4 regions of the Aeromonas sp. TECH754 genome follow, and region 2 is predicted to be linked to each of the others. Evidence: predicted binding sites of a transcription regulator. Region 2 holds the regulator's gene; each other region holds the start of a gene.
The links. Region 2 encodes sigma-54, which starts transcription at its own class of promoters, with help from an activator protein. Its sites were predicted from a motif close to TGGCACNGTTTTNGCTT; they were not measured.
Positions count from the first base shown of each region.

Region 1 (7,195 bases), 1.8 Mb from region 2:
GCACGGCGTTGATGGCGCGCACCCCCACGTCCATCGGCTGATGGATGGCGCGGCGAGCGAGCGGGTTGATGCGTTGCTGGGCAAACTGCACCGTCTGGGAGGAGATGATGGGGCCGAGCCCGTCGAGGGGCTGACCGATACCGTCGATGACCCGGCCGAGCAGATTCATGCCCACCGGGATGCCGTGATCCTCGGTGATGGGCACCACCCGGGCGCCGGGGATCACCCCCTTGAGCTGCTCGCTCGGCATCAGGAACAGGCGATCGCCGGAGAAGCCCACTACCTCGGCCTCCAGCCAGCCATCCTGAGTATCGATACGGCACAGGGCGCCGATGGCGGCGCGGCAGCCGATGGCCTCCAGCGTCAGCCCCACCACCCGGGTCAGCTTGCCCGCGACCGGTGGAATGGGGGCGAGATCGCGCACCCGGTAGCCTTGCAGCCGATTGAGCAAGGACGCTGTCATCGCGCCTCCAGAGAGAAAGGGGAAAGATGCCGGGTCACAGGGTGACTCGGCATTGTCACGCAGGGAAATACCGCACAGCGGCGCGGGATCTCGTGGAAAGCACGGAACATGCCGTTACTCGGCATTGTCGCGCTGGGAGATACCGCACAGCAGCACGATGCCGCGTAGAGAGCGCTGGGCACAAAGTTACTCTGCATTGTCACGCAGGAAGTTGCGCAACAGTTGATCGATGCGTCCCGACAGGGTCAGATCGATGCTGGAGAGTTCGGTGGCCAGTTGCAGATCACCGGGAGAGAGGGTGGGATCGCTGCGCAGCCGCCAGTGACGCTTGGCACACTCCTCGGCGCCGAAGGCCTGCTCGACCCGGGTCACATCATCCGGGTGCAGCTGCAGCGTGACCCCCTGCTCGGCGGCGGGCAGCAGGGATAGCCCCTGCTTGAGCGCCTCGAGCAGCAGCCTGGGTGACGTTTCGGCTTCGTGACGGATGAGGGCGCGGGCCAGTTGCTGCACCAGGGCGATGAGCTGTTGCTCCACCGCGCTGTCCTGCTCGCTCAAGGGGTTGGCGAGCCTGTCTGCCAGCCCCTGCCAGTGGGCAATCTGCTGCTCCACCTGCTCCTGACCGAGGGCGAGCCCCTCTTCCCTGCCCTGCTCCAGACCAGCCTGATGGCCCTGTTGCAGGCCTTCCAGCTTGCCCTCTTCCAGCCCCTTGGCAAAACCGGCTTCCTGACCCTCGCGCATGCCCTCTTCCCAGGCGGCCTGGCGAATGGCCTCCAGCTCTTCGGCGGTGATGCTGGGAGCCGGCTCCTCCTCGGGTTCTTCGATGAGGGCCTCGGCTTCCTGTTCCTGCCGGTACCAATCCGGACTCAGTCCCAGGGCATTGACCTGGATCTCGGACTCGACCTCCATCTCGGGCCAGCCCCAGGCCTGCACCTGACTCTCATCCTCTTCGGGCCTGACATAGCCGCGCAGCTTGTTGTTTTTGTTATTCATGCTTCAGAGACGCTCCTCGCGACGACCAGATGACAGGGCAATATCATCACAGGGTTCAGGTTGCATGACTTAGAGGAATTCCTCGCCACCACCGGAGCCCAGCATGATCTCGCCCGCATCCGCCAGACGGCGGGCAGTGGAGAGGATCTCCTTCTGGGCCGCCTCCACTTCGGAGACCCGGATCGGCCCCATGGCCTCGAGATCGTCCGCCAGCATCTCGGCAGCCCGCTTGGACATGTTCTTGAACACTTTCTCCCGCATCTGATCGTCGGAGCCCTTGAGCGCCCGTTGCAGCAGATCCCCCGGTACTTCCCGCAGCAGGGTCTGGATGCCCCGATCGTCCACGTCGATCAGGTTCTCGAACACGAACATCAGATCCTGGATCTGCTGGCTCATCTCTTCGTCCGAGTCGCGGATGGAGTCCATCAGCTGGCCTTCGATGTTGGTGTCGAGGTAGTTCATGATGTTGGCAGCGGCCTTGAGACCGCCCATCTTGGCGGCCTGAGCCCCGGCCGCACCGGCGAACTGTTTCTCCATGATGTCGTTCAACTCTTGCAACGCCGCCGGTTGCACCTCTTCCAGGTTGGCGATGCGCATCACCAGATCCAGGCGCACCTGCTCCGGGAACTGGCTCAAAATCTCCGCCGACTGCTCCGGCTCCAGGTAGGACAGCACGATCGTCTGGATCTGCGGGTGTTCGTTCTGGATGATGCTGGCCACCTGGCGCGCGTCCATCCACTTGAGGGAGTCGAGACCCCGGGCACCGGACCCCAGGATGATCTGATCCACCAGATTGCTGGCCTTGTCCTCGCCGAGCGCCGCCACCAGGGCCTTGCGCACGAAATCTTCGCTGCCGATACCGATGTTGGTGTATTTCTGGATGTCTTCGATAAATTGACGGTGCACCGCCGCCACCCGATCGTGACTAAAGTCCGACATCGAGGCCATGGACATACCGAGCCGCTGCACCTGCTTGGGCTCGAGGTGGCGGAAGATCTGGGCGGCATCCTCTTCGTTGAGACTCAGCATCAACAAGGCCGCCATCTCCATCCCGGGCATCTGATCCAGGATCTGGCGCTGCACATCGGTAATCTCGTTACCGGTTATTTGGTTTTTCTTCTCTTCAGGCATCTTTGTTCGTTACCCATTCTTTAATGACCTGAGCGGCCAGATCCGGTTCATTCGCCACCAGCGCACGCACCGCCTTGAGCAAGTCTTCGTCACGGTGCAGATCCGGCAGTTTCAGATGACCGTCACGCACCCCGAACACGGGTTCGGCTTCCGCTTGCGCCGCCAGCAGGCTGAGCTCGTCATCCCCACCCAGCACTATGCTGTTGTCCAGATCCAGCTCCCCTTCCGGACGTGCATCCGGGTAGAGCAGGCGCTTGAGCATGGGCCGTACCACGGTCACGATCAGCACTATGATGACCAGCACGGAGGCGGCGATGCGCACCGCACGCCAGAACCAGGGCTGCTCGTAGACGGGGGTATCGGTCATGGCCTCGAGTTCGGGACGATTGAACGGGATGGCGACCACCTCCAGGGTGTCCCCCCGGGTCACATCATAACCGAGGCCGCCGCTGAGCAGGCGACGCAGGGTATCGAGTTCGGCCTGGCTGCGGGCCTCCCGGGTGACGGCGCCCTCGGCGCCCGGGGTGGCCTTGTAATCCACCGCCACCGACACCGTCATGCGGCGAATGCCGCCCTGCTGACGCCGGATGTGGCTGACGGTGGTATCCAGTTCGAAGTTGCGGGTCGCCTCCTTGCGGGAGCGGCCACTGGACGCCGACTCGGCATCGGCGCCCGTCGCCTGCTGGGGAATGCTGGAGGCGGCGGGAGGCTGGTTGGAGAGTGCGCCGGGCACGCCGCCATTGCCACCATTGGCGCTGTTCTCCTCCATGGTCATCTCGGAGCGCACGGCGGGCAAGTCGGGGTTGTAGGTCTTGCGGGTCTGCTCCTGTTGGGAGAAATCGAGGGAGAGATCCACTTCAGCCGTATAGTTGTCGGCGCCCAGCACCGGGATCAGGATGGCGTCAATTTTTTGTTTGTACTCCAGCTCCTGCTTCTGCTGCATCGCAAACTCCTTGCGAGTCTGGGCGGAGAGCGGATCCTGAGAGCCGGAGTTGAGCAGGCGACCGTTCTGATCGGTCACGGTGACGCGAGTCGGCTCCAGGCCGTGGACGGCGGAGGCCACCATGTCGACGATGGAATCCACTTCCCCCTGGCCGAGGGCGCTGCCCTTGAGGCTCAGCACCACGGTCGCGCTGGGTTTGCGCTCGTTGCGGGCGAATACGTTGTCTTTGGGAATGGCCAGCAGCACCTGGGCCTTGGCCACGTTCTGGAACTGCTCGATGGCACTCGCCAGCTGACGCTCGCGGCTGAGCTTGAGACGCTCGCCTTCCATGCGCTGGCTGACGCCGAAGCTGGAGTCCTTGAGCAGGATGGACTCACCATCGTTGCTGGCATCGCTGTTGCCAGCCAGCCCGGCCCGGGTCAGACGCAGGCGGATGTCGGCATAGTTTTCGGCACTGACCAGCACGCTCTTGCCATCGACCTGATAGGGGATCTTCTGCTGATCCAGATAGTCGAGGGTGGAGACCAGCTCCTGGGTGTTGAAGGTGCCGAGCGGACGCATCTCCGGCTCCTTGCCCCACAACAGGATGAACACGGCGATGGCCAGACAGATGGTCAACCCCAGGATCAGGGTGATCTGGCGCAGCACATCGGTATTGGACAGGAAGCCCAGCGCCGAGCTCTTCTGCTCATGCTCGTCGAGGGCTGCCGCCCCCTCGTTGTTGATCAGCAGGTCGCCGTTTTGATCAGTAGCCACGGATTATGTCCTTATTGCTGACATGTTCATGATGCTCAGTCGCCATGGTTTATTGAAATCCCTTAGACCGGCATGTTCATGATGGTCTTGTAGGCATCGACCATCTTGTTGCGCACCTGCACCGTCGCCTCGAAGGCGATGGACGATTTCTGTCCGGCGATCATCACCTCGGAGAGATCCACCGACTTGTCGCCCATGTCGAAGCGGGTGCGCAAATCGTTGGCGCCGCCCTGCAGCTCGTTGACGTTGTCGAGCGCCTGTTGCAGCATCTGACCAAAATTCGAGCTGACCTGACGGCCGGGCTGGGTCAGCGGCGTGGCGCCTGCCTCGATCTTGAGTGACTGCATCTCTTGCATCAGGCTGCTTGCACTTATTTCCATCTTCCATCCCCAGACAAATCATTGACGCTGACTGCCACTAAGCAATTAGAGTGCCAACGAATGCAGATCCTGTGATGCCGCGGCGGCGAGTGGTCAGGATTTAGACGAACCAGCCCCTGGTGATGCGCCAGAGTCTGGGCTGATGATGAAAAGACGAGGATCCCGGATAAAAAAATGGCCCGCATCAGGCGGACCATTGTCACAACGGATCTTGAGGGTTATTGGGTCAGATCTTCATCGATCCAGTATTTGGATCCCGTGATGCTGATGCCATACATCAGCCCCTTCTCGCCAATCTGGTAGATGGCCATGCCACCGTTGTAACCGGTATCCAGAGACGCACTCTCCTTGCCGGCCACCACCCCGGCGTCCGAGGTCGCTTCCCAGCCCTTGTTCACGAAGTTGTCGAAGGTCTGCTTGGTCTCAAACAACATCACCTGCTGGTAGAACTTGCCACCGAAGCCGCTCGCCATGCCGGCGCCGAACATCTTCATGTAGGTGTGCTTGTTGCTCGAGCGATTGACCGCCACCCCGGCGCCCTGGTTGGTGTGCACCATCAGGGAGAACTTGCGCGAATCGAACACCGCGTAGCCATAAGCCTTGTCAAACAGCAGCTTGGCGGAGGGTTGTTCGTTGAACAGCCGCACCAGCGCGGTGTCGGCCATGGTATCGAGGGCGGTACGCGCCTCGGTCGGCGTCTTGGGCTCGAGCATGGTGTCGAGCTTCTTGTCCGCCGCCGACAGCCACTCCTTGCCGGTGGCAGCGCTCTCCGCCGTCCAGGCACCGGTCTTGTTGTAGGCATCGGCCCCCCAGCTGGAGACCGACTCCCAGGTCGCCTTGGAGAAGTCGGTGATGCCCTGCCAGGCCTCCTTGCTGGTATCGCTCACCGCCGTGCCCAGCTCGGAGGCGGCTTCCTTCAACTTCGCCCAGTCGGCATGGCTGGGGGTAGACGCCAGTACCAAGGTGGCGACAATCAGCCAGGATCGGCTCTTCATGATGTTCTCCTTATTGCTCGTCAGCGGGTCATCACCCTATCAGATTTAAGCTTATTCAAAGAAGTGCCATGTGCATACCCATTCAGCCTGGGTCAGCATAGAGGCTCGTCAGGTCGTTGCCCTCCATGCCGCGTTGTCACGCGGCCCCAGGCAGTCGCTCCCGCCTCCCGGGAAGCCGATTGCCACCGCCGGACGCACCGTCAGATGCTGGCAGCCTGAATGGCAAATGCCGCGCATCTGGCCCGGATGAAGCGTCACCGGTAAATATTGTTCAGCACGAGCATGCCGGTTGTATAGTTTTTGGTTAGCCATTCCGGTAAAATCCGCGCCCTTAAAGAAGAGCCACCTAAGAGTGATTGAGCGATGTCCAACACAAAACAGGCCCCCAAAGTAGGATTCGTCTCCTTGGGTTGCCCCAAAAATCTGGTCGATTCCGAGCGCATCCTGACCCAGCTGCGTACCGAAGGGTACGACGTGGTGCCCAGCTATGACGATGCGGAGCTGGTGGTGGTCAACACCTGCGGTTTCATCGACAGCGCGGTACAAGAGTCGCTGGAAGCCATCGGCGAAGCCCTGGCCGAGAACGGCAAGGTGATCGTCACCGGCTGCCTCGGCGCCAAAGTGGATCAGATCCGCGAGATCCACCCCAAGGTACTCGAGATCACCGGCCCCCACGCCTACGAAGAGGTGCTGGGTCACGTCCACAAATACGTGGCCAAGCCGACCCACAACCCCTTCACCAGCCTGGTGCCGGCCCACGGCGTCAAGCTGACCCCCCGTCACTACGCCTATCTCAAAATCTCCGAAGGCTGCAACCACCGCTGCACCTTCTGCATCATCCCCTCCATGCGCGGGGATCTGGTGAGCCGCCCCATCGGTGACGTGCTGGCCGAAGCCAAACGCCTGAAAGAAGCCGGCGTGAAGGAACTCCTGGTGATCTCCCAGGACACCTCCGCCTACGGTGTCGATGTCAAACACCGCACCGGTTTCTACGACGGCATGCCGGTCAAGACCAGCATGGTGGCCCTGTGCGAAGAGCTGGCCAAGCTCGACATCTGGGTGCGCCTGCACTACGTCTACCCCTACCCGCACGTGGATGACGTCATCCCGCTGATGCGCGATGGCAAGGTGCTGCCCTACCTCGACATCCCGCTGCAACACGCCAGCCCGCGCATCCTGAAATTGATGAAGCGTCCCGGCACCGTCGAGCGCACCCTGGAGCGCATCCAGAAGTGGCGCGAGATCTGCCCCGAAATCACCCTGCGTTCCACCTTCATCGTCGGCTTCCCCGGCGAGACCGAAGAAGAGTTCCAGATGCTGCTGGACTTCATCGACAAGGCGGAACTGGACCGGGTCGGCTGCTTCAAATACAGCCCGGTCGATGGCGCCAAGGCCAACGAGCTGCCTGATCCGGTGCCGGAAGACATCCAGGAAGAGCGCTTCGTGCGCTTCATGGAGCTGCAACAGCAGGTCTCCATCCGCAAGCTCGCCCGCAAGGTCGGCAAGGAGATGACGGTGCTGATCGACGAGGTGGACG
Region 1 is NZ_JBWBRA010000001.1:2,580,268-2,587,462, forward strand. Features, by position in the region: gene fliI (flagellar protein export ATPase FliI) at 1-463, opposite strand, end outside; gene fliH (flagellar assembly protein FliH) at 650-1,453, opposite strand; gene fliG (flagellar motor switch protein FliG) at 1,523-2,584, opposite strand; gene fliF (flagellar basal-body MS-ring/collar protein FliF) at 2,577-4,283, opposite strand; gene fliE (flagellar hook-basal body complex protein FliE) at 4,346-4,663, opposite strand; gene ACZ9IL_RS11480 (lipid-binding SYLF domain-containing protein) at 4,882-5,658, opposite strand; gene rimO (30S ribosomal protein S12 methylthiotransferase RimO) at 6,022-7,195, shown strand, end outside.
Region 1: fliE (flagellar hook-basal body complex protein FliE) is a predicted target of sigma-54. The motif match lies at 4,703-4,719, and genes of this name have one in related genera.

Region 2 (7,195 bases):
TTGCGCACCTCGTACAGACGGTTGCGGGAGAGGCTGGGAATGTCTTCCCCGTCGAACAGAATATGACCCGACTCTGGTTTCAGCTGGCCCCCGATCAGCCGCAGCAAGGTGGTCTTGCCGATGCCACTTGGCCCCATGACGGCGGTGACCTTGCCACGGGGAATGGTCAGGTTGATCCTGTCGTACAGCAACCTATCGCCGTGACTGAAGCTCAGATCGGCGATGGTGATCAGGTCATCGTTCAAACAATTGTCCATCCGGTATAAAAGAAGAGCGAATTTTATGGGCTAGTCTAGGTCTAAGCAACAGCAAGGAACAACTATTGGGCGCCTATCCCCCCCAAATACACGACAGTTTTATGTAACAACTTGCATCAGGGGATGATGACCCCGCATCCGATTCGCTTATCTCGACAGACTTTTTTATAATCCCGCAGCAAATTTCGGCCCGGAGCTGTGCATTTATGTCTGTAACGCCTGAGAAAGTGTCTGAACTGTTCGATTTTCGTCGCAGTGCCCGCGCGGTGCTGGACATTGAAAAGCAAGCGATTGATGGACTCTACCAGTACCTCGACGAGACCTTCGATCGGGCCTGCGAGATGGTGCTGCGCTGCGCCGGCAAGATAGTGGTCACCGGCATGGGTAAGTCTGGCCATGTGGGCAACAAGATCGCCGCCACCCTGGCCAGCACCGGCACGCCCGCCTTCTTCCTGCACCCCGGCGAAGCCAGCCACGGCGATCTCGGGATGATCTCCGCCGGGGATCTCATCATTGCCATCTCCAACTCTGGCGAGAGTGACGAGATCCTGGCTCTGTTGCCTGTACTCAAGCGCCGCGGTATTCCGCTCATCTGCATGACCGGCAACCCGGCCTCGACCATGGCCAAGGAGGCCAACGTCCATCTCTGCATCAAGGTCGACAAGGAGGCCTGCCCGCTCGGGCTGGCGCCCACTTCCAGTACCACCGCGACGCTGGTGATGGGAGATGCACTGGCGGTAGCCCTGCTGGAGGCCCGCGGCTTCACCGCCGACGACTTCGCGCTGTCTCATCCTGGCGGCTCGCTCGGCAAGCGCCTGCTGCTGCGGGTGGGGGACTTGATGCACCAAGGCGAGCTGTTGCCCCGGGTGGGGATCGATGCCACCATCAGCCAGGCGCTGCTGGAAGTGAGCCGCAAGGGGCTGGGGATGACGGCGGTCGTCGACGCAGATGGCCGGCTGGCCGGGCTCTTTACCGATGGTGACTTGCGCCGGATCCTGGATCTGCAGGTGGATATCCATCACACCTCGATCGCCAAGGTAATGACGACCAACTGTGTTACCGTAGGGCCAGAGATGATGGCCGCCGAGGCCGTCAAGCTGATGGAAACCAAAAAGATTAACGGATTGCTGGTGGTGGATGAGACGAGGCGGCCATTGGGTGCCTTCAACATGCACGACCTGCTCAAAGCCGGGGTGATTTGATGCAAGATGTACCGACCCTCTATGGTCCGGTGACGCGCAGCCAGTATGACAAGGCGGCGCAGATCCGTCTGCTGGTGTGCGATGTGGATGGGGTGCTCTCCAATGGCTTCATCTATATGGGCAATAACGGCGAGGAGCTGAAGACCTTCTGTACCCGCGATGGGGCGGGCATGCGTGCCCTGCTCAATGCGGGTATCGAGATCGCCATCATCACCGGACGCAATTCCCGCATCGTCAGCGATCGGATGAGGAGTCTGGGAGTGCAACACCTGGTGCAGGGGGCGGATCATAAGCTGCCCCACTTCGAGGCCCTGCTGACCAAGCTGGGTCTGGATGCCTCACAGGCGGCCTATATGGGGGATGACACCATCGATTTGCCGGTGATGGCGGCCTGCGGCCTCGGCATCGCGGTAGCGGATGCCCATCCGCTGGTGCTGGCCCGCGCCGATATGATCACCCGCCTGGGGGGCGGCGTCGGGGCGGTGCGCGAGGTGTGCGATCTCATCTTGCAGGCGCAGGGGCTCGGCGACTATCAGCCTGAGGCGTCCGTATGAACAAGCAGACACTGTTGTTCGGCCTGCTGTTTCTGGTGGCGCTGGCGGCGTGGCAGATCGGCGATATCGAGCTGGCACCCGAGCCGACCAACAAGGTCGAGAACTATCAGCCGGACTTCACCGCCAAGAATCTGGTTACCACCCGCTTCAACGAGCAGGGCAAGCGGACAGAACGGCTGGAGTCGGAGTTTGCCGAGTATTTCCAGATCCTCGAACAGGCGACCTTCGACAAGCCGGTGATCTACATGTTCGATGAGAAGGGTGAGGCCGAATGGAAGGTGACGGCGCAGACCGGTGTCCTCAACACCGATGACAACGTGATCCTGCGTGACCAGGTGCATCTGGATGGCTTGTTGCCAGCCTCTTTCATCTCCACATTGGATACCCCATATCTGGAACTGGATCTGGTGACTCAGGATGTGAGAAGCAACCAGCATATCAGTATCCTGGGTCAGGAATTCCAGACCGAAGGGGTTGGCCTGAGAGGTCACCTTGGTCGTAAATATTTCGAATTACTGGATAAAGGCCATGCCACTTATTTCAATGAAAAACGTTAATCTGGCCCTCACCGCCCTGCTGTTGTGCGGCGTGGCGAACGCCAAAGAGTCCGACTTCGCCCAGAAAGTCTACGTGGATGCGGTCAAGCAGGTGGCCGAGATGCAGGATAACCGCATCACCTTCAGTGAGGATGTGATCATCACTCAGGGCTCCATCAAGATTAAGGCCGACAAGGTGGTGGTGATCCGCTCCGGCGAGAAGGGTGCCGAGGTGATGACCGCCTATGGCAACCCCGCGACCTTTTTCCAGGTGCTGGACAACGGTAAGCCGGTCAATGCCCATGGCAACAGCATCCGTTACGAGCTGAAGAACCGGCAGGTCACCATCACCGGCAACGGCCAGCTCAAGCAGGAAGACAGCCAGGTCAACGGCGATCTCATTCGCTATGACATCGTCACCCAGAAGATGATTGCCGAGAGCAAGGGCCCGGCCCAGCGCGTCAAGACGGTGTTCTTGCCGGATCAGGTTGAAAATTTCGACAAGCCCGCCGATCAGAAGAAGTAGGAAACGAGCCATGGCAGTGTTAAAAGCAGTTGGCCTGCAGAAGAGCTACAAGCGCCGCATGGTCGTCAGTGACGTAAGCCTGGAAGTGGGTACCGGTCAGATCGTGGGGCTGCTTGGCCCGAACGGGGCGGGCAAGACCACCTCCTTCTACATGATCGTGGGCCTGGTGCAGCGGGATGCCGGTCTCATCACCATCGACGATCAGGACATCAGTCTGCAACCCATGCATATCAGGGCCCGCAACGGCATCGGCTATCTACCGCAGGAGGCCTCGATCTTCCGTCGTCTGTCGGTGTTCGACAACCTGATGGGGGTCATGCAGACTCGCAAGGGCTTGAGCAGTGAGGAGCGGGAAGACAAGGTCGAGCAGCTGCTGGAAGAGTTCAACATCACTCATATCCGCGACAGTCTGGGGCAGAGCCTCTCGGGCGGAGAGCGGCGACGGGTCGAGATCGCGCGCGCCCTGGCGGCAGAGCCGAGATTTATCCTGCTTGATGAGCCTTTTGCAGGTGTTGATCCTATTTCTGTAATAGATATCAAGAAGATCATCCAGCATCTGAAAGAACGGGGGCTGGGTGTCCTGATCACCGATCATAACGTCAGAGAGACGCTGGATGTGTGCGAGAAGGCCTATATCGTCAGCCACGGCAAGATGATTGCCGAAGGCGCACCGGCCGATATCCTCGCCGATGAGCAGGTCAAGCGCGTCTATTTGGGCGATCAATTCAGTCTATAGTAAGGGTGCATCCCTCATTTTTGTTAGGTGACTGCCTCGCTGAACATAAGGATATCCCGACGTAGATGAAGCCGACATTACAGTTGCGTCTCGGTCAGTCACTGACCATGACGCCACAATTACAACAAGCGATTCGTCTGCTCCAGCTCTCCACGCTGGAACTCCAGCAGGAAATTCAGCAAGCGCTCGACAGCAACCCCTTGCTGGAGCAAGAGGAGAGCGAGGCACAGGAAACCAACCCGACAGAGGCAGTCGACGCCAGTCAGCTGGACTCCAGTGATGCCATGGCCCAGGACAAGATGCCCGATGAGCTGCCGGTGGATACCACCTGGGACGAGGTCTATTCGGCCGGTACGGCCCAGAGCGCAGGCCCCATCCACGATGGGGAAGACAGCGTCTATCAGGGGGAAACCACCGAGAACCTGCAAGACTATCTGTTGTGGCAGATGCGGTTGACGCCGTTCAGCGATCTGGATGCCGCCATCGCCCTCGCCATCATCGACGCCATCGACGATTCCGGTTATTTGACCGTCTCCCTCGAGGATATTCAGGTTGCAGTCAGCAGTGATGAGGTAGAAGTCGAACTGGATGAGGTTGAGGCCGTGCTCAAGCGGGTGCAGCATTTCGATCCGATCGGCATCGCTGCCCGCTCGGTCCAGGAGTGTCTGCTGATCCAGCTTGGCCAGTATTCGCCCGATCTGCCCTGGCTCAATGAGGCGAGGGAGGTGATCAGCGAGCACATGGACTTGCTTGGCAATCGCGATTACCGCACCCTGGCCCGCAAGACCCGTCTCAAGGAAAGCGACCTCAAGGAGGTGCTGGATCTCATCCAGCAACTGGAGCCAAGGCCCGGCAATGGCATCATCCAAGGCGAATCTCAATACGTGATCCCGGATGTCTCCGTGATCAAGAAGGGCAACAAGTGGGTGGTGGAGCTCAATCCGGATTCGGCACCGCGTATTCGCGTCAATGAGGCCTATGCTGCGATGGCTCGCAACGCGCGCAGCAGCACGGACACCCAGTTCATTCGCTCCCATCTGCAGGAAGCGAAGTGGTTCATCAAGAGTCTGGAAAGCCGCAACGACACCCTGCTCAAGGTGGCCAGCTGCATCGTCGAGCAGCAGCAGGGCTTTTTCGAATACGGTGAGGAGGCCATGAAACCCATGGTGCTCAACGACATCGCCGAGGCGGTGGAGATGCATGAGTCGACGATTTCACGGGTGACGACCCAGAAGTACATGCATACGCCCCGCGGCATTTTTGAACTGAAGTTTTTCTTCTCCAGTCATGTCAGTACGGAGGGGGGAGGAGAGTGCTCATCGACCGCTATTCGCGCTCTGATCAAGAAGCTGGTGACGGCTGAGAATCCAGCCAAACCGCTTAGTGATAGCAAGATCGCGGATTTGCTGGCCGAACAGGGTATTATGGTGGCGAGACGCACGATAGCAAAGTACCGTGAATCCTTGTTGATCCCGCCATCCAATCAGCGCAAACGCCTGGTTTAGGCAAACAAAAGGAAGACGTTATGCAAATTAACCTGACCGGACACCATGTCGAGATTACCGAAGCTCTGCGTGATTATGTGAACAACAAATTTGCCAAACTCGAGCGTCACTTTGACCATATCAACAACGTACACGTGGTGTTGAGCGTCGAAAAACTGAACCAGATTGCCGAAGCCAAGCTGCATGTCAGCGGGGGGGAGGTGTTCGCCAATTCGCAGCATGCCGACATGTATGCGGCGATTGATACCCTGCTGGATAAACTGGATCGGCAGATCATCAAGCACAAAGATAAGTTAAATCAAAAATAACTATGCAACTTGAACACATACTGAGTCGGGACTGCACCAAGAGTGCGGTCCCCTGTACCAGCAAGAAACGCGCCCTCGAGATCATCAGCGAATTGGCCGCAGAGCGCCTCGGCACCTCCCGTCAGGTGTTGTTCGAGAGCCTGCTGGCGCGGGAAAAAATGGGCAGTACCGGGATCGGTGCCGGTATTGCCATTCCCCACGGCCGGATCGACGACGCCTTTGCGCCGACTGCCGTGTTGATGACCTTCTCCGAATCCATCCCTTTCGATTCCATCGACAATCAACCGGTTGACCTGCTGTTTGCATTGCTGGTGCCGGAAAGCGAGTGCAAGCAGCACCTCAAGACCCTTTCCCTGATGGCATCCAAGCTGGGCGACAAGGCGGTCTGCCGCCAGTTGCGCCAGGCGACCAGCGATGAAGAGCTCTATCAGATCATGACCTCGGCCTGATGCCGGGCACGACATAGCCAAGTTGGCGTGAGGGGACAAGATGCAGTTAATAGTGGTAAGCGGCCGCTCGGGCTCCGGCAAGACCGTCGCCCTGAGGGTGCTGGAGGATCTGGGGTATTACTGCGTGGACAACCTGCCGGTGAATCTGCTACCCCAGCTGATCGTCTCGGTCGAGAGTCAGTATGACAAGCTGGCGGTCAGCATAGACGTACGCAACTTGCCCAGCCAGCCTGACAGACTGGACAACCTGCTGGCTCAAGTACGCAACGAGGGGCGGGTGGAGTTCTCCAGCTTCTTCTTCGATGCCGACAACACGACCCTGCTCAAGCGCTATGGGGAGAGCCGCCGGTTGCACCCCTTGTCGCGCAACAAGCTGTCACTGGATGAGGCGATCCGTGAGGAGACCCATCTGCTGGCACCGCTCTCCTCCACCGCCGATCTGCGTATTGACACCACCAGTCTCAGCATTCACGACCTGAGCGAGCTCATCAAGACCCGGGTGCTCGGCAAGAAAGAGAACGAGCTGGTGCTGGTGTTCGAGTCGTTTGGCTTCAAGTACGGCATTCCCAAAGATGCCGACTTCGTGTTCGATGCCCGCTTCCTGCCGAACCCGCACTGGATCCCCGAACTCAAGCCGTTCACCGGCCAGGATGAGCCGGTCGCCAACTACCTGTCCAACCAGCCGGATGTGATGCTGTTCACCCAGCAGATCGAGAACATGCTGGCGACCTGGTTGCCCCAGTTGGAGCGCAACAATCGCAGCTATGTGACCGTTGGCATCGGTTGTACCGGTGGCCAGCACCGCTCGGTGTTTGTCGCCGAGCGGCTGGCCAGCGCGTTCCGTCTGCTTGGCAAGAACGTGCAGATCCGTCACCGCACGCTGGACAAACGTTCACCGCAAGTCTGATAGACCAACAGGATGCTCAGATGACAGTTTCCGCCTCGGTAGAAGTCAAAAACAAGCTGGGTATTCATGCCAGACCGGCCATGATGCTGTTCGAGCTGGTACAGGGCTTCGACGCCCATGTGCTGCTGCGCAACGAGGACGGGGTGGAGGCCGACGCGGACAGCGTGATCGGCCTGCTGATGCTGGACTCCGCCCAGGGCAAGCAGGTGGAAGTC
Region 2 is NZ_JBWBRA010000001.1:4,352,009-4,359,203, forward strand. Features, by position in the region: gene mlaF (phospholipid ABC transporter ATP-binding protein MlaF) at 1-257, opposite strand, end outside; gene ACZ9IL_RS19910 (KpsF/GutQ family sugar-phosphate isomerase) at 464-1,459, shown strand; gene kdsC (3-deoxy-manno-octulosonate-8-phosphatase KdsC) at 1,459-2,013, shown strand; gene lptC (LPS export ABC transporter periplasmic protein LptC) at 2,010-2,570, shown strand; gene lptA (lipopolysaccharide transport periplasmic protein LptA) at 2,557-3,075, shown strand; gene lptB (LPS export ABC transporter ATP-binding protein) at 3,086-3,811, shown strand; gene ACZ9IL_RS19935 (RNA polymerase factor sigma-54) at 3,877-5,316, shown strand; gene hpf (ribosome hibernation promoting factor) at 5,337-5,624, shown strand; gene ptsN (PTS IIA-like nitrogen regulatory protein PtsN) at 5,627-6,073, shown strand; gene rapZ (RNase adapter RapZ) at 6,114-6,980, shown strand; gene npr (PTS phosphocarrier protein NPr) at 7,001-7,195, shown strand, end outside.

Region 3 (7,195 bases), 100 kb from region 2:
GCTGCCTGGCTGTGCTAGGATGACATTCTGTTAACCGGTTACCGTTGATGAAGCCATGGCCAATATTACCGATGTATCGCGTCTCGCAAATGTGTCCAAAGCCACCGTTTCCCGCGTCCTGAGCGGCTCGCGCGGCGTGCGTGAGGAGAGCCGGCTGGCTGTGTTGCAGGCGGCCGAGCAACTGAATTTCCGTCCCAATGCGACCGCCCGCTCTCTCGCCACCCAGGCGACCGATTGCATCGGTGTCATCCTTTCTCCCCAGCTGGGGGGGCACCTTGCCAGCATGTTGCCGCTGATCGACGGCTTCCTCACCGGAGCGGGCAAGAGCATGCTGGTGCGCTTCGCCGAAGGGGTGGCCCAACAGCAACAAGCGGTCGACGAGTTGCTGGGAGGGCGCTGCGACGGCGTGCTGGTGATCGGTGCCAAGCAGCCGCTGCAAGCGGACGAGCGGCTGATCCAGCTCGATGGCGTCGGCGACTCGGACAACCTGAACCTCTGCTATGACCTGACCTTCGCCACCGAGAGCGCCTGTCGTTTTCTGCTCGGCAAGGGGCACCGCCAGCTGGTGTTGATGCTGGACGACAAGCACTCCCCGGCCGGGAAGCATGCCATCCAGGGCTATCAGCAGGCGCTGCAGCAACAATCCCTGCCCTACAACGGCCAGCTGGTGATCGATGGCACCGGCAACCAGCAGGCCCTGCTCGGCCTGCTCAACCGCTACCTGCCCTTTACCGCACTGGTGGTGCAGCACGACACCCTGGCCGCCGAGGCCATGCGCCTGCTGCGGGAGTTCAACCTCAACATCCCCCAGGATGTCTCCGTCATCAGCCTGGAAGGATCCCCGTTGGCGGATCAGCTGACGCCGCCGCTCACCTGCATCGAATACCCGAGCGAGCTGTTGGCGCAGGAGAGCATCAGGTTGCTGCAAGCCCAGCTGTCCCAGAGCCTGCGCCCGGTCGATGAACGGCAGAAGTTCCCTGGTCGTCTCATCGTGCGCGAGTCCGTGGTGGCACGCTGAGGCGCTGTTCACGATCGGTGACTTGACCTTGCCGCTGGCGACAGCTTTAGGCTGAGATCACACCCACAGAGGAGAGCCATCATGACTATCGAACTCACCGTATCCGGCATGTCTTGCGGTGGCTGCGCTGCCAGCCTGCAAAAAGCGCTGTTGGCCCAGAGCGCCGTCACCCAGGCCAGCGTCGACTTCGACAGCCGCAAGGCCGTTGTCGAGAGCGAGTTGAGCAAGGCCGAGATCGTCGCCCTGATCGAGGCCAAGGGCTTCTCGGTAGAGTGAACTAACACCATAGAGGTAAAAAACAGACTAATATTCTGTTTGCTTGTTTTTAATGGTGAGAGTGATCACTTAAATTCGGTTTAAAAAGAATAAAAATGCTGCAGTCAACTATCAGAAGGATTGCAGCATGACCCTCCCTATCCGCAAGACCCTGCTCGCCACCGTACTCGGCATGACCCTCTCCCCCCTGGCCATGGCGCTGCCCAGCGTGCACATACTGGCGACCGGCGGCACCATTGCCGGGGCGGGGCAGTCTGCTACCCAGTCCAACTACGAGGCCGGCAAGGTGGCCATCGAGACCCTGATCGCCGCCGTGCCCGAGATGAAGAACGTGGCCGAGGTGCAGGGGGAGCAAGTGGTCAAGATCGGCTCCCAGGACATGAACGACGAGGTGTGGCTCACGCTCGCCAAGCGGGTGAACGAGCTGCTGGCCAAGGATGACGTGGATGGCATCGTCATCACCCACGGCACCGACACCATGGAAGAGACCGCCTACTTCCTCAACCTCACCGTCAAGAGCGACAAGCCGGTGGTGCTGGTCGGCGCCATGCGTCCCTCCACCGCCATGAGCGCCGACGGTCCGCTCAACCTGTACAACGCCGTGGTCACCGCCTCTGATCCCGATTCCAAGGGGCGTGGCGTCATGGTCGCCATGAACGACACCGTGCTGGATGCCCGCGACGTCACCAAGACCAATACCACAGGGGTGCAGACCTTTGCCGCGCCGAACTTCGGCCCGCTCGGCTACATCCACAACGGCAAGATCGACTACCAGCGCAGTCCGGCTCGGCTGCACACCAGCAAGACCCCGTTCGACGTGAGCAAGCTCGACAAGTTGCCGCAGGTGGGCATCGTCTACAACTATGCCAATGCGACCGACTTGCCCGCCAAGGCCATGGTGGATGCCAAGTTTGACGGCATCGTCAGCGCCGGGGTGGGCAACGGCAATCTCTATCACAGCCTGTTCGACACCCTGGCCAAGGCCAGCGAGGACGGCATCCGGGTGGTGCGTTCCGCGCGCGTACCGACCGGCGCCACCACTCTGGACGCCGAGATCGACGATGCCAAGTACGGCTTCGTGGCCGCCGGCACCCTGAACCCGCAGAAGGCGCGCATCCTGCTGATGCTCTCCCTGACCCAGAGCAAGGATCCCAAGCAGATCCAGCGCTGGTTCCAGCAGTTCTAAGCCCGACATGGGATGGATCCAGCGGGAGGCTCAGGCCTCCCGTTTTTCATGACCCAAGCCTTGGCACAGTCATTGCTATGGATTGACTACTGTCCACAATGCTCTGGGAAGGATGAACGATGAAACGGTGGATCCAACATTTCTATCAGCTGAACCGCCTCAACTGGCTCATGGTCTGGCTGCTGCTCTGCTGCAGTATCATTCTGCTGTTCCCGGCCGGCCTGATGAAGGGCGCGGTCAGCCAATGGGCCACGGTCCATGCCGCCTGGCTCGGGGTCGGCATGCTGCTCGCCATCTCCTACTTCTGCAGCCAGGCCTTCCTGATCGCCTGGGAGTGGGCCTGCGACCAGTGGCAGTCCCGTCGTCAGCAGGATCAGCTGGCCCAGATGATCGGCTTCCTCGACTTCAACGAGAAGGCGGTGCTGCGCGAGTTCGTGTTGCAGCGCAAAAGCGTCATAAACCTGCCGATCACCGAGCCCGCCGTCAAAAACCTGATGGATGCTGGCGTGCTGACCTATGCCTATGGCAAACCGGTGCGGGAGAAGGAAGACGAGAACCAGATCCGCGCCCTGATGATAGCGCTGCCGGCGCGGCCGCTGCTGACCTACAAGGTGCTTGGGCTGTCGCGCGGCAAGATGAGCGACGAGCAGGTGGAGCAGATCATGAACGCCAGGCCCAAGTTCGCCCAGAAGAGCCTGCAGCGTTAAGCCTCTCGTCATTCTGAAATAAAAAGAGCCGGGCATTGCCCGGCTCTTTGCTGTCTGGCGCTGGTTACTCGGTGCGTGCCTTGAGGTAACCGGCGTAGTCCGGCACCTGTATGCTGAAGGCGCGCTGCATGTGGGGGCTGTCCATGATGAAGTCTGCGGTCGCCTCGTTGGTGGCGACCGGGATGTTCCACACCGCCGCCAGACGCAGCAGTGCCTTCACGTCCGGATCGTGGGCCGCGGCATTGAGGGGATCCCAGAAGAAGATCATCACGTCGATCTTGCCCTCGGCGATGAGGGCGCCGAGCTGCTGGTCGCCGCCCATGGGGCCGGAGAACAGGCAGGTGATGGGCAGCTGTGCCTGTTTGCCGAGCAGGGTCCCAGTGGTGCCGGTCGCATAGAGATGGTGGAGCTTGAGCTCCTCCTTGCGGCGCAGCACCCAGTTCAGCAAGGGGGTCTTCATGTTGTCGTGAGCAACCAGGGCTACCCGCTTGTGGGGTGCCATCTCACGTGCAATCAGTTCCATGGAGGTCTTCCGTAGCAATGTGAAGGTAATTAAGCCGTATCCTAATCGAAAGCGGCGCCCGCTGCCTTGCCGGGCGCCGTATCTGTGATCACTTCGACTCTTCTATCCACTGCCGGTTCTTCTGCTCCAGCACCGAGATGGGCAGCATGCCGTATTCCAACACCTGGTGGTGGAAGGCCTTGAGATCGAAACTGCCGCCCAGGGCCTGCTCGGCGGATTCCCGCATCCGGATCAGGGCCAGTTGACCCGCCTTGTAGGAGGTGGCCTGGCCGGTATAGGCCATGTAGCGTGGCACCTCCGAGCTGATGTCGCCCGCCCCCAGCGCCGAGTTCTCCTGCATGTAGCCGACGGCCCTGTCGTGGCTCCAGCCATACCAGTGGATGCCGGTGTCCACCACCAGCCGCATGGCCCTCAGCATCTCCTCGTTGAGGCGGCCGAAGTACTGCAGCTGGTTGTTGAAGGCAGGCGAGCCCTCGACCTTCACATCCCCCACCGCCGGATTATAGAGACCATGCCCCTGATAGAGACCCATATCGTGATCCGCCAGGTACTCGGTGTAGAGCGCCCAGCCCTCCGCATAGGCGGTGTAGGAGGCGTTCGCCACGTATTGCGGGAAGTTGGGATCCTTGGCTGCCAGCTCCTGGGCTATGGTGATCTGGAAATGGTGGCCGGGGGCGCCTTCGTGGGCCAGCAGGGTGCTGATGTTCCAGCTCTGCAGGCCATAGGGGTAGTAGGTGTTGAGGAAGAACTGGCCCTTGCGACCTGTCTGGGGGTTGCCATCCTGATACCAGGCGACGCCGCCGTAGGGGGCATCCTCATAGGCGACCGGCACGACCTCGTAATCCAGCTTGGGAATGGTGCGCTCGGCATCGAAGAAGTCCGGCAGCACCTGCGCCGCCTTGCTCTTGAAGGCGTTGTATTCCCGCAGTGCCCGCTCATGCTCGGCCAGCGCCTGCTGCTGGGGCTCGCTCAGTGCGGCCCCGGCCGTGCTGTCCGGGTTCAGGCCGGCAGACCAGGCCGCCAGCGGGTTCCGATAGAAGAAAGCCGGTTCGTTGAGGTACTGGAAGAAGGCGTAGATCTGGCCGCTCTGCTTGCTCTGGGCCACATCCTCGCTGTCGCACTTGCCGACCGTGTGGCAGACCTTGACCATGGCGCCGAAGATCCGGGTCACCTCGGCCAGCCCAAGTTCATGCACCTCTTCCGGTGTCATCTCGGTGGTGGTGTGCTTCTTCAGCAGCCAGCGATACCAGTCGCGGCCATCCGTCATGCCGCAGAAGCCGTCATCGCACTCGCCGCTGCCCAGACGCACCCCGTAGGCACCGCCATGCTGGTAATCCAGATAGTCCCGCAGCGCCAGATAGCGGCGGTTGATGCTGTCCAGCACGGCCTTGTAGTTGGTGCGCAACGCCTCGTCGGCATCCCCTGGAAACTGCTGCCAACCGAGGTAGGAGTCGGCGATCGCCTCGCCATCCAGCTTGCCATTCAGTTGAGCCAGCAGCCGGTCCACCAGCTCATCCGGCAGGGTGTTGCCCCGGGCACTGCCCTGCTCAAACTGGTGTTTCACCTCGGCCAGATAGGCGTCATAAGCCTTGAGCCAGCTGAGATGCTCCTGATACCAGGCCAGCGGCGCCGTCGTTGCTCGTGCCTTGATGGTTTGCGCTGGGGTCGCGGCCGTGCGGTCAAGATCCCGTCGCCAGCTTGCATCCCCCGGCGCCACCCGTTCGGCCGAGCTCTGGGCGAAATAATCGAAGCCGCCGCTGACGGTGCGGGCGGCCCTGCCGCTGGCGGGTGCTGCACCGACTTCATCGGCGAGATCCACCACCCTGTTGCGAAAGTGGTGGATGGGGATCTGGGATTGGGGCAGGTCGTAGCCAGTCAAATTGATCTGCAGATCCCAGCGGATCATGTCGTAGAACAGTTTGTCCCGCTCACTCAGTACGCTCGGATCCAGGGCATCCAGTCGCTTGAGCAGGGAGGTATCGAGCGCCTTGCGTTTGGCGATGCTCTGCTCGTCGATGGCGAAGCCGTAGGGATCCAGCGCCTGGCTCTCGCGCAGGGCATCGTTCATGGTTTGCATCAGGGTCGCCTTGGTGGCAACGGGATCCGCGGGTGCCTGGGAACTGTTGTCGTTGCAGGCGGTGAGGGAGAGGGCGATGGCGCAACCCAGCGCCACCTTGTCGAGTGAGAAGTGCATGGTTTAGTCCTTTAATGCCTTGTTATTTTGAGTCCCACGAAGGGGTTCCAATAGTGCACCTTAAGACTGCCGCCTTTTGCGACTCACTTAACAAAAATAACGTTATATTTCATATGGATAAACATGGTGAAAAGCTATGCGTTCAAAGATGAAAAAACCCGCCGGAGCGGGTTGGGAAGCGGATATTCCATGGCATAACTATTCAGGATGACTCAGAGTGCAACTGGGATTGCTGATAGTTTTCCAGACCGATGCGTTCGATGAGGTCGAGCTGGGTCTCCAGCCAGTCCACGTGTTCCTCTTCGTCTTCCAGAATGTCCTGGAACAGGTCACGGCTGACGTAATCATGGACGGATTCGGCATAGTTGATGGCCACTTTCAGGTCGGGAATGGCATCCATTTCCAACGAAAGATCGCAGCGCAGCATCTCCTCTACCGTCTCACCGATGCGCAATTTGCCCAGATCCTGCAAGTTGGGCAGTCCTTCCAGAAACAGCACCCGCTTGACCAGTTCATCGGCATGTTTCATCTCATCGATGGACTCATGGTATTCCTTGTGCCCGAGCCCCTTGAGGCCCCAGTCATCGTAGATGCGGGCGTGCAGGAAGTATTGGTTGATGGCAACCAACTCATTGGCCAGCACCTTGTTGAGGTGGGCAATGATTTTGGAATCTCCTTTCATCGACATTACTCCTTATGTTCGTGCCTGTGGCTGAGCCTTGGGCATCGATCACTAGAGCTTAGTCCAGAAAGATGACAATAAGGGGGCTGACGATTTCGCTCGCCTGAACATGCTGGGATCCGGCTGACGGATCAGAGTGCGGAGAAGAGGGGGTCAGGCCACTTCGTAATAGAGTGGCGCCTGATCCGATTCAATCTTGTCGAGTTCGGTGGAGATGATCTCCATGGTCATTCGCACACATTTGCCACATTGAGCACCGACTTCCAGTGACTGTTTCAGTTGCCTGAACTCTGTCTTGCCTGCCTGTACCGCTTTGCGGATCTGGGTATCTGTGATGCCGCGGCACAAACACACGTACATAATACTGACCTCATACTGGAATGAGATGAAATCTAAATGAGAATGGTTTGCAGTGCAAATAACAATTAGTAATAAGATCCCTTGCTTGCCAGCCATTCACCCCTTGGGGACAATGCGGCCATCAGAGAGGAGATGATCATGCTCAAGAAACTATTAAGTTCCCTGTTCAACAGCCAGACACCGCCAACTCCCGAGGTGACGCCCACCGAGTATGCGGGCTATCTCATCTACTCCGAGCCTGCGGCAGAA
Region 3 is NZ_JBWBRA010000001.1:4,454,937-4,462,131, forward strand. Features, by position in the region: gene ACZ9IL_RS20420 (LacI family DNA-binding transcriptional regulator) at 56-1,018, shown strand; gene ACZ9IL_RS20425 (heavy-metal-associated domain-containing protein) at 1,100-1,294, shown strand; gene ansB (L-asparaginase 2) at 1,422-2,480, shown strand; gene ACZ9IL_RS20435 (superinfection exclusion B family protein) at 2,600-3,187, shown strand; gene ACZ9IL_RS20440 (methylglyoxal synthase) at 3,252-3,710, opposite strand; gene ACZ9IL_RS20445 (DUF885 domain-containing protein) at 3,799-5,904, opposite strand; gene bfr (bacterioferritin) at 6,107-6,586, opposite strand; gene ACZ9IL_RS20455 (bacterioferritin-associated ferredoxin) at 6,740-6,946, opposite strand; gene ACZ9IL_RS20460 (HlyU family transcriptional regulator) at 7,085-7,195, shown strand, end outside.
Region 3: ACZ9IL_RS20435 (superinfection exclusion B family protein) is a predicted target of sigma-54. The motif match lies at 2,542-2,558, and genes of this name have one in related genera.

Region 4 (7,195 bases), 3.6 Mb from region 2:
GGAGATCCAGCTCACCAACAAGGTGGCGCTGGAGTATTACCAGAAAACCATGCAGGAGACACCCGAGCGGATCTGGGGCCTGCCGCTGCTCGGCACCTACCTCTACACCTTCAACCTGCGCCGCCCCGAGCTGCAGGACGTGCGGGTGCGCCAGGCGCTCTCCATGGCCATCGATCGCCATCTGCTGACCGAGAAGGTCAGTGGTCAGGGTGAGCCGCCGGCCTGGTCCTTGTTGCCCGCCATGCCGGGTTATGAGGAGCTCAACACCGAATTGGCCTTGCTGGATCAACCGACCCGCCTGGCCCGAGCCGGCGCACTGCTGGCGAAGGCCGGCTACAACAGCGCCCGTCCTCTCAAGCTGACGCTGACCTACAACACCTCTGAGAACCACAAGAAGCTGGCATTGGCGGTGGCGGCCATGTGGAAGCCGCTGGGGGTAACGGTTGCGCTCAACAACATGGAGTGGAACGCCTACCAGGTGGCGAAAGACAGTGGAGATTTTATGCTGGCCCGCTCATTTTTGTTTGGTGATTATGTCGAGCCGTCTTCCATGCTCAACAGTTTCCGCTGTCAGGATCCCCAGAACGAGAGCGGTTACTGCAATCCCGCCTTCGATACCCTGCTGCAACAGGCGGCGGACACCCTGAACGAGGCGACCCGGACCGGGCTCTACCACCAGGCCGAGCAGTTGCTGATGGACGAGATGCCGGCCATTCCGGTCTATCACTACAACCAGATGCGGCTGGTGGATCCCACCCTGAGCGGCCTGCCCAGCCGCAACCTGAAGGGCGCGATCGCCACCAAGGATCTCTATTTCAGTCAGCCATGAGGAACGCGGGATGAAGATAGCCATTATCTCCGATGTGCACGGCAGCCTGGCGGCCCTGGAGCAGGTGCTGGCGCGGCTCGCCCCCTGGCAGCCGGATCACTACCTGCTGCTTGGCGATCTGCTCAATCACGGCCCGCGCAATCCGGTCCCCGAGGGCTATGCCCCCGCCGCCGTGGCCGAGCGGCTCAACCCGCTGGCTCCCCGCATCATGGCGGTGCGGGGCAACTGCGATTCCGAGGTGGATCAGATGCTGCTCGATTTCCCCATCACGGCACCCTACAACCAGTTGCTGGTGGACGGGCGGCGCTGGTTCGTCAGCCACGGCCATCTCTATCGCCCCGGCGAGGTGCCGTTGCCGGCGGGCAGCCTGTTTATCAGCGGCCACACCCATCTTCCCCTGCTGCAGCGGGAGGGCGATCTGGTGCTGATGAACCCGGGCTCGATCTGCTTCCCACGGGGGGCGCTGGCGGCCAGCTATGGCTGTTATGAGGAGGGGATGCTGCGCATTCATGCCTGCAGCGATGGCGCAGAACTGATGCGATTGGTACTGTAAGCGGGTAGGGAAGCGTGGGAGTGACGGGGTCTGACTGGTGTTGTTAAACGCGAGGGGAGTTCAGGCCTTGATACCCAGGGAGCGGGTGCCGGAGCGGGTATTGCCCTTGGCATCATAGGTCAGGGAGTTGCGATCGCGCAGCTTGCTGAGGAAGCTTGCCAGTCGGCGATTGGAGATGATGCTCAGCTCGAGCAGCCGGCCATTGAGGTTGTTCTGCTCCTGGCAGGCGTCCAGCTTGGCTTGCAATGCCTGCATCTGCTGCGGGAAGGCGCTGAGCCGTTGCTGCAGATCGGGCAGTTCGGCCAGGGTCTTGTCCAGGGTCTCGATGACCACCAGCAGTTGCTGCTTGCGATCGGTCAGCGCCGGCAAGGCCAGAGCCTGGTGTTGTTTGAGCAGGTCAAACTCCTCCGCCAGCAAGCCTTGCATCTGGGAGAGGTATTCATCTTGGGCGTGCAGCAGCGCGACTAAGTCCATCATCCGAGCCGTTTATCCAGATCGGCTTCAAAACTGAACATCTTCTTGGCCACGGCGGCGCTGTCGACCTTGTATTCCCCACTGGCCACGGCCTTCTTCAGGCTTTCGACGCGGCTTTCATTACCGGTGGAGGCGGTGTTGAGGGTCTTGTGCATCTGTTGCAATTGCTGCGCCTCGTTGGTCAAGGAGACAGAGTCAGTCTTGACGGTTGCCGCGCGATTGCCTTCGGCCGAGGTCGTTGACTTGCTGGCTACACCCTGACTGGTTGCGCTATTTTGCAACCTGCTGTTTGCCAAGTTGTTGATATTGTTGATAGCCATACGCTTTACCTTCGTCTGCTTTGCTGTTCGCTTATCTCTGTTTATCGGTGATGGTGGTCAGAACTTTAGAAAAAAAATCGAAGCATTAACAAAATAATCAAAATGTGACCACCACGGAACCAACGGCACTGACGGTGCCCTGTACCTGTCTGCCCGAGCGAATGTTAACGAGCCTGATCATGTCTCCGAAGCTGCCATCTTGCAAGGCTCGGGCCATGGTTTTGATCTGCATGCTGCTATTTTCGGCGAGGAGAGTCACCTCATCCCCCTTGCACACCACACAGACCTGGGTGAGCCGAACGGGCTGACCCGGTTTCAGTTCACGCTTGCTGCGCGCCCCGATGAGGGGGGCCGGATCGCTCAGAAAGTCGCCCCGCACCAGAGTCTGATCCTGATAGGCCAGGGTCAGCATGGACTCACTGAGGATGTCGCCCTTGGCCACCGGGGTCGCCACTGTGACATAGGGTTTCTGGATGCTGACCCGCACCGGCAGGTAGAGATCCCAGGGCTGCGCCGATTCACACTTGAGATAGACGGTGGTGTTGCGGCGGATCTCCATCTTGGTGGGGAAGGAGATGGTCAGCGCCTCCTCGCAGCGATTCAAGGGGAGACGCTCATCGATGGCCGCGGCCTTGACCTCGGCCTGGGCATCGAGGGGGATCTCCAGCTGGCCGAGCACGAACTCCTGCGCCTGTTCCTGCAGGTATTGGGTGACCTCGGACGCCATGGCGTGAGAGAGGCTGCAAAACGGCAGTAAGATCAGGAAAAGTCTACTAATCATTTTTGCTTGCCGGTCGATAAGTTGATCACGTATACCACCGTAGTTAACTATGCTTGCTGCTGAATTTGGTTGCCGAGACATCGATGGTCTGACGCAAGCCAACCTGCATGCAGCGACATATGCACGATCAGTGCCAAGCGTTTTTAGGGAGTGTTTATGGCGAGTATTTTGGACTCGGTCAACCAACGGACCCAACTGGTGGGACAAAACCGACTGGAGTTACTGCTGTTTCGTCTCAATGGACGTCAAAGATTTGGCATCAACGTGTTCAAGGTGCGTGAGGTGCTGCAATGCCCCCCCTTGACCGTCATGCCCAAACTCAACTCCTGCATCCGCGGCGTGGCCCATATCCGTGGCCAGACCATCTCGGTGATCGATCTCAGCATGGCGATGGGCAATCGCCCGATCCAGGATATTTCCAAGTGCTTCATCATCATCTCCGAGTACAACAGATCCATTCAGGGGTTCCTGGTGCAATCGGTCGAACGCATCATCAACATGAACTGGGAATCCATCCTGCCACCCCCCAAGGGCGCCGGCCGCATCAACTACATGACGGCGGTCACCGAGGTGGATGGCGAGCTGGTCGAAATTCTGGACGTTGAGCGGATCCTCAACGAGATCTCGCCGGTCTCCACCGAGGTGAGTGCCGAGCTGGTTGAAGCCAGCGTGGAGCGCAACACCCACGGGCGTCCGGTACTGGTAGCTGATGACTCTTCGGTGGCGCGCAAGCAGGTGCTGCGAGCGCTGGAGGCCATCGGGGTGCAGTGTGTGCTGGCCAAGGATGGGCGCGAGGCGCTCAACATGCTGCTGGAGATGGCCAAGCTGGGTCCCATCAAGGATCAGATTGCGCTGGTCATTTCCGACATCGAGATGCCGGAGATGGACGGCTACACCTTCACGGCGGAGATCCGCAACAATCCCGCGCTCAAGGAGTTGCATGTTATCCTGCATACCTCCCTCAGCGGGGTGTTCAATCAGGCCATGGTGCAGAAGGTTGGTGCGAACAATTTCATTGCCAAATTCCAGCCTGATGAATTGGCCAAGGCCGTACAAGGCGCTCTCTAATAAAGAAGAAAAAACTGCATGAAGACACTGTCGGACGACTTATACAAACAATTCAGCAATTTTCTGGCGCTGCAGAGCGGCATCGTGCTGGGTGACAACAAACAGTATCTGGTCAAGAGCCGCCTGTCGCCCTTGATGACTCAGTTTGGTATCGAGAGTCTGTCTGAACTGGTGACCCGGGCGATGAACGTGCGGGAACGGGATCTGAAGATGGCGGTGATTGATGCCATGACCACCAATGAGACCCTGTGGTTTCGCGATACCTACCCGTTCCAGCTGCTGAGCGACAAGATCTTCCCCGAGCTCGGCAAGAGCGGCCGTCCCATCAAGATCTGGTCCGCCGCCTCTTCCTCGGGGCAGGAGCCTTACTCCATCGCCATGACGGCGCTGGAGCAGCAGGTCAAGCGGCCTGGCACCTTGCCGGGCGGGGTGCAGATAGTGGGGACCGATATCTCCAGCACCATGCTCAATCAGTGCAAGGAGGGGGTCTATGACAGCCTGGCGCTGGCACGCGGCTTGTCGCCCGAGCGCAAGCGGCTGTTCTTCGAGGCCCACGGTGACAACAAGATGCGGGTATCGGAGCGTGTCAGAAAATTGACCAGTTTCCGGCCCCTGAACCTGCTGGAGAGCTACAGCCTGCTCGGCAAGTTCGACATCATCTTCTGCCGCAACGTGCTCATCTACTTTGCGCCCGAGGTGAAGTCCAAGATCCTCAACCAGTTCGCCAGCAGCCTCAATCCCGGCGGCTATCTGATGCTGGGGGCCTCGGAGTCCCTTGCCGGTCTCACCGACAAGTTCGAGATGATCCGCTGCAACCCCGGCATCGTCTACAAGATCAAATAATCCCTTCCAATCCCCCTTTGGCACACCTCTTGCTAAACATTCGTGAAGCAGGAGGTGCGCTATGGCAATTTCATTCGACAAGGCATTCGGTATTCACCAATACACGCTGAGCGTTCGCGCCAAGCGTGCGGAGGTGCTATCGAGCAACATCGCCAACGCGGATACCCCGGGCTTCAAGGCCAGGGACATCAACTTCTCCCAGGCGCTGCAGGATGCCCGGAGCCAGCAAGGTTTTGGCCTCGCCACCACCAGCGAGAAGCACATCGCCTTGCAGATGGATGCCCCGGGGTCGACCCAGTTTCGCAACCCCCTGCAACCGGATACCGGTGACGGCAATACCGTGGATGTGCAACAGGAGCGCAGCGAGTTCCTGCGCAACAGCCTCGAGTACCAGGCCTCCCTCGAATTCATGAACGGCAAGATAAGCGGCCTGCTCAAGGCACTGAAAGGAGAACAAGGATGAGTTTGTTCAAGGTCTTTGACATTGCAGGCTCAGCCATGAGCGCGCAGTCGGTTCGCCTCAACACGGTCGCCAGCAACATGGCCAACGCCGACAGCGTCAGCTCCAGCGTGGAAAAAACTTACCATGCAAGGCGGCCAGTCTTTGCCGCCCAGCTGGAGCAGGCCATGTCCGACAAGCAGGCCTCGGTCGGCGTCGACGTGAAAGGCATAGTGGAGAGCGATGCACCGCTGCTCAAGGAGTACAACCCCAACCACCCCATGGCGGACAAGGATGGCTTCATCTTCAAGCCCAACGTCAACATGGTGGAAGAGATGGCCGACATGATTGCCGCCTCGCGCAGTTACCAGACCAACGTTCAGGTCGCCGACGCGGCCAAGAAGATGCTGCAGCAGACGCTCGGCCTCGGCAAATCCTGATAGAGGTGAACCCAGATGACAGAGACCTGTGACAGCCTGCACGGCCGCGGCCATCGGCTCGGCCCGTGCGGTGCGCGGCAAACCCGGACAGAGGGGGAAGCATAAGTGGCAGATACCTATGACAGCCTGCTCGGCGTCAACCGGGCTTCGACGAACCAGACCAGTACGGCCAACACCACGACCCAGAAGAAGGAGCTCGATCAAGCCTCCTTCCTCAAGCTGTTGACCATGCAGCTCTCCTATCAGGATCCGTTCAAACCGGTGGACAACGCCCAGATGTTGTCTCAGATGACGTCCATGTCGACCTCGGAGGGGATCAGCAGCCTCTCCACCCAGATGGGCAGCCTCAACAGCCTGATGACCTCCAGCCAGGCGCTGCAGGCCTCGGCATTGGTAGGTCAGAACGTGCTCATCCCCTCCAACACCGGCTATCTGGAGAAGGGGGGAGCCATCTCCGGGATGATCGCCACCGGCGACGGTGCCAGCAACCTCAAGGTGACGGTGAAGGACGAGAGTGGTCAGGTGGTCAAGGAGTTCGCCATCGAGGGCGAGCAGAAGGGCAACGTGGCCTTCGAGTGGGACGGCAAGGACAAGGATGGCAACCTGGCCAAGAGCGGCAAGTACCAGATCGAGATCCACGGTACCGTGAATGGCAAGTCGGAGACTATCCCGGCACTGGCCTACGCCCAGGTCGAGAGCGTCACCCTGGGTACCAGCGCCAACCCCAGCACCCTCAAGCTCAAGGGGCTGGGTGGTATCTATCTGACCGACGTATTGGAAATTGGCGGGACGACCGGCAAGTCGAACACGACCCCGGACCCGACCTCTAAAGCAGTGATCTAAGGAGATAAAGACATGTCATTCAACAATGCCCTCAGCGGCATCAATGCGGCTCAAAAAGACCTGAACGTCACCGCGAACAACATTGCCAACGTCAACACCACCGGCTTCAAGGAGTCCCGTGCCGAGTTTGCGGACGTCTATGCCAACTCCATCTTCGCCAATGCCAAGACGCAGGTCGGCAATGGGGTGGCGACCGGCGCGGTGGCGCAGCAGTTCCACCAGGGGGCGCTGCAATTTACCAACAACGCGCTGGATCTCGCCATCCAGGGCAACGGTTTCTTCGTCACCTCGGACGGAATGACCAGCCTGGACCGCACCTACACCCGCTCGGGCGCCTTCAAGCTCAACGAAAACAGCTACATGGTCAGCAACTCCGGCGGCTATCTGCAGGGGTACGAGACCAACGCCGACGGTACCCCCAAGGCGGTCAGCATCAACGCGACCAAGCCCATCCAGATCCCGGACCGTGCTGGCGAACCCGTCCAGACGTCCCAGATCGATGCCGGCTTCAACCTGCCATCCACCGCCTCACCGCTGGCCGCGGGCAACAGTGCTGCGGATGCCTCCAAGTTCGATCCCAAGGATTCGAGTACCTACTCCTCTTC
Region 4 is NZ_JBWBRA010000001.1:725,676-732,870, forward strand. Features, by position in the region: gene ACZ9IL_RS03225 (peptide ABC transporter substrate-binding protein) at 1-829, shown strand, start outside; gene yfcE (phosphodiesterase) at 840-1,382, shown strand; gene ACZ9IL_RS03235 (flagella synthesis protein FlgN) at 1,443-1,859, opposite strand; gene flgM (flagellar biosynthesis anti-sigma factor FlgM) at 1,856-2,176, opposite strand; gene flgA (flagellar basal body P-ring formation chaperone FlgA) at 2,274-2,879, opposite strand; gene ACZ9IL_RS03250 (chemotaxis protein CheV) at 3,114-4,025, shown strand; gene ACZ9IL_RS03255 (CheR family methyltransferase) at 4,044-4,868, shown strand; gene flgB (flagellar basal body rod protein FlgB) at 4,930-5,331, shown strand; gene flgC (flagellar basal body rod protein FlgC) at 5,328-5,747, shown strand; gene ACZ9IL_RS03270 (flagellar hook assembly protein FlgD) at 5,853-6,590, shown strand; gene flgE (flagellar hook protein FlgE) at 6,603-7,195, shown strand, end outside.
Region 4: flgA (flagellar basal body P-ring formation chaperone FlgA) is a predicted target of sigma-54. The motif match lies at 3,077-3,093, and genes of this name have one in related genera.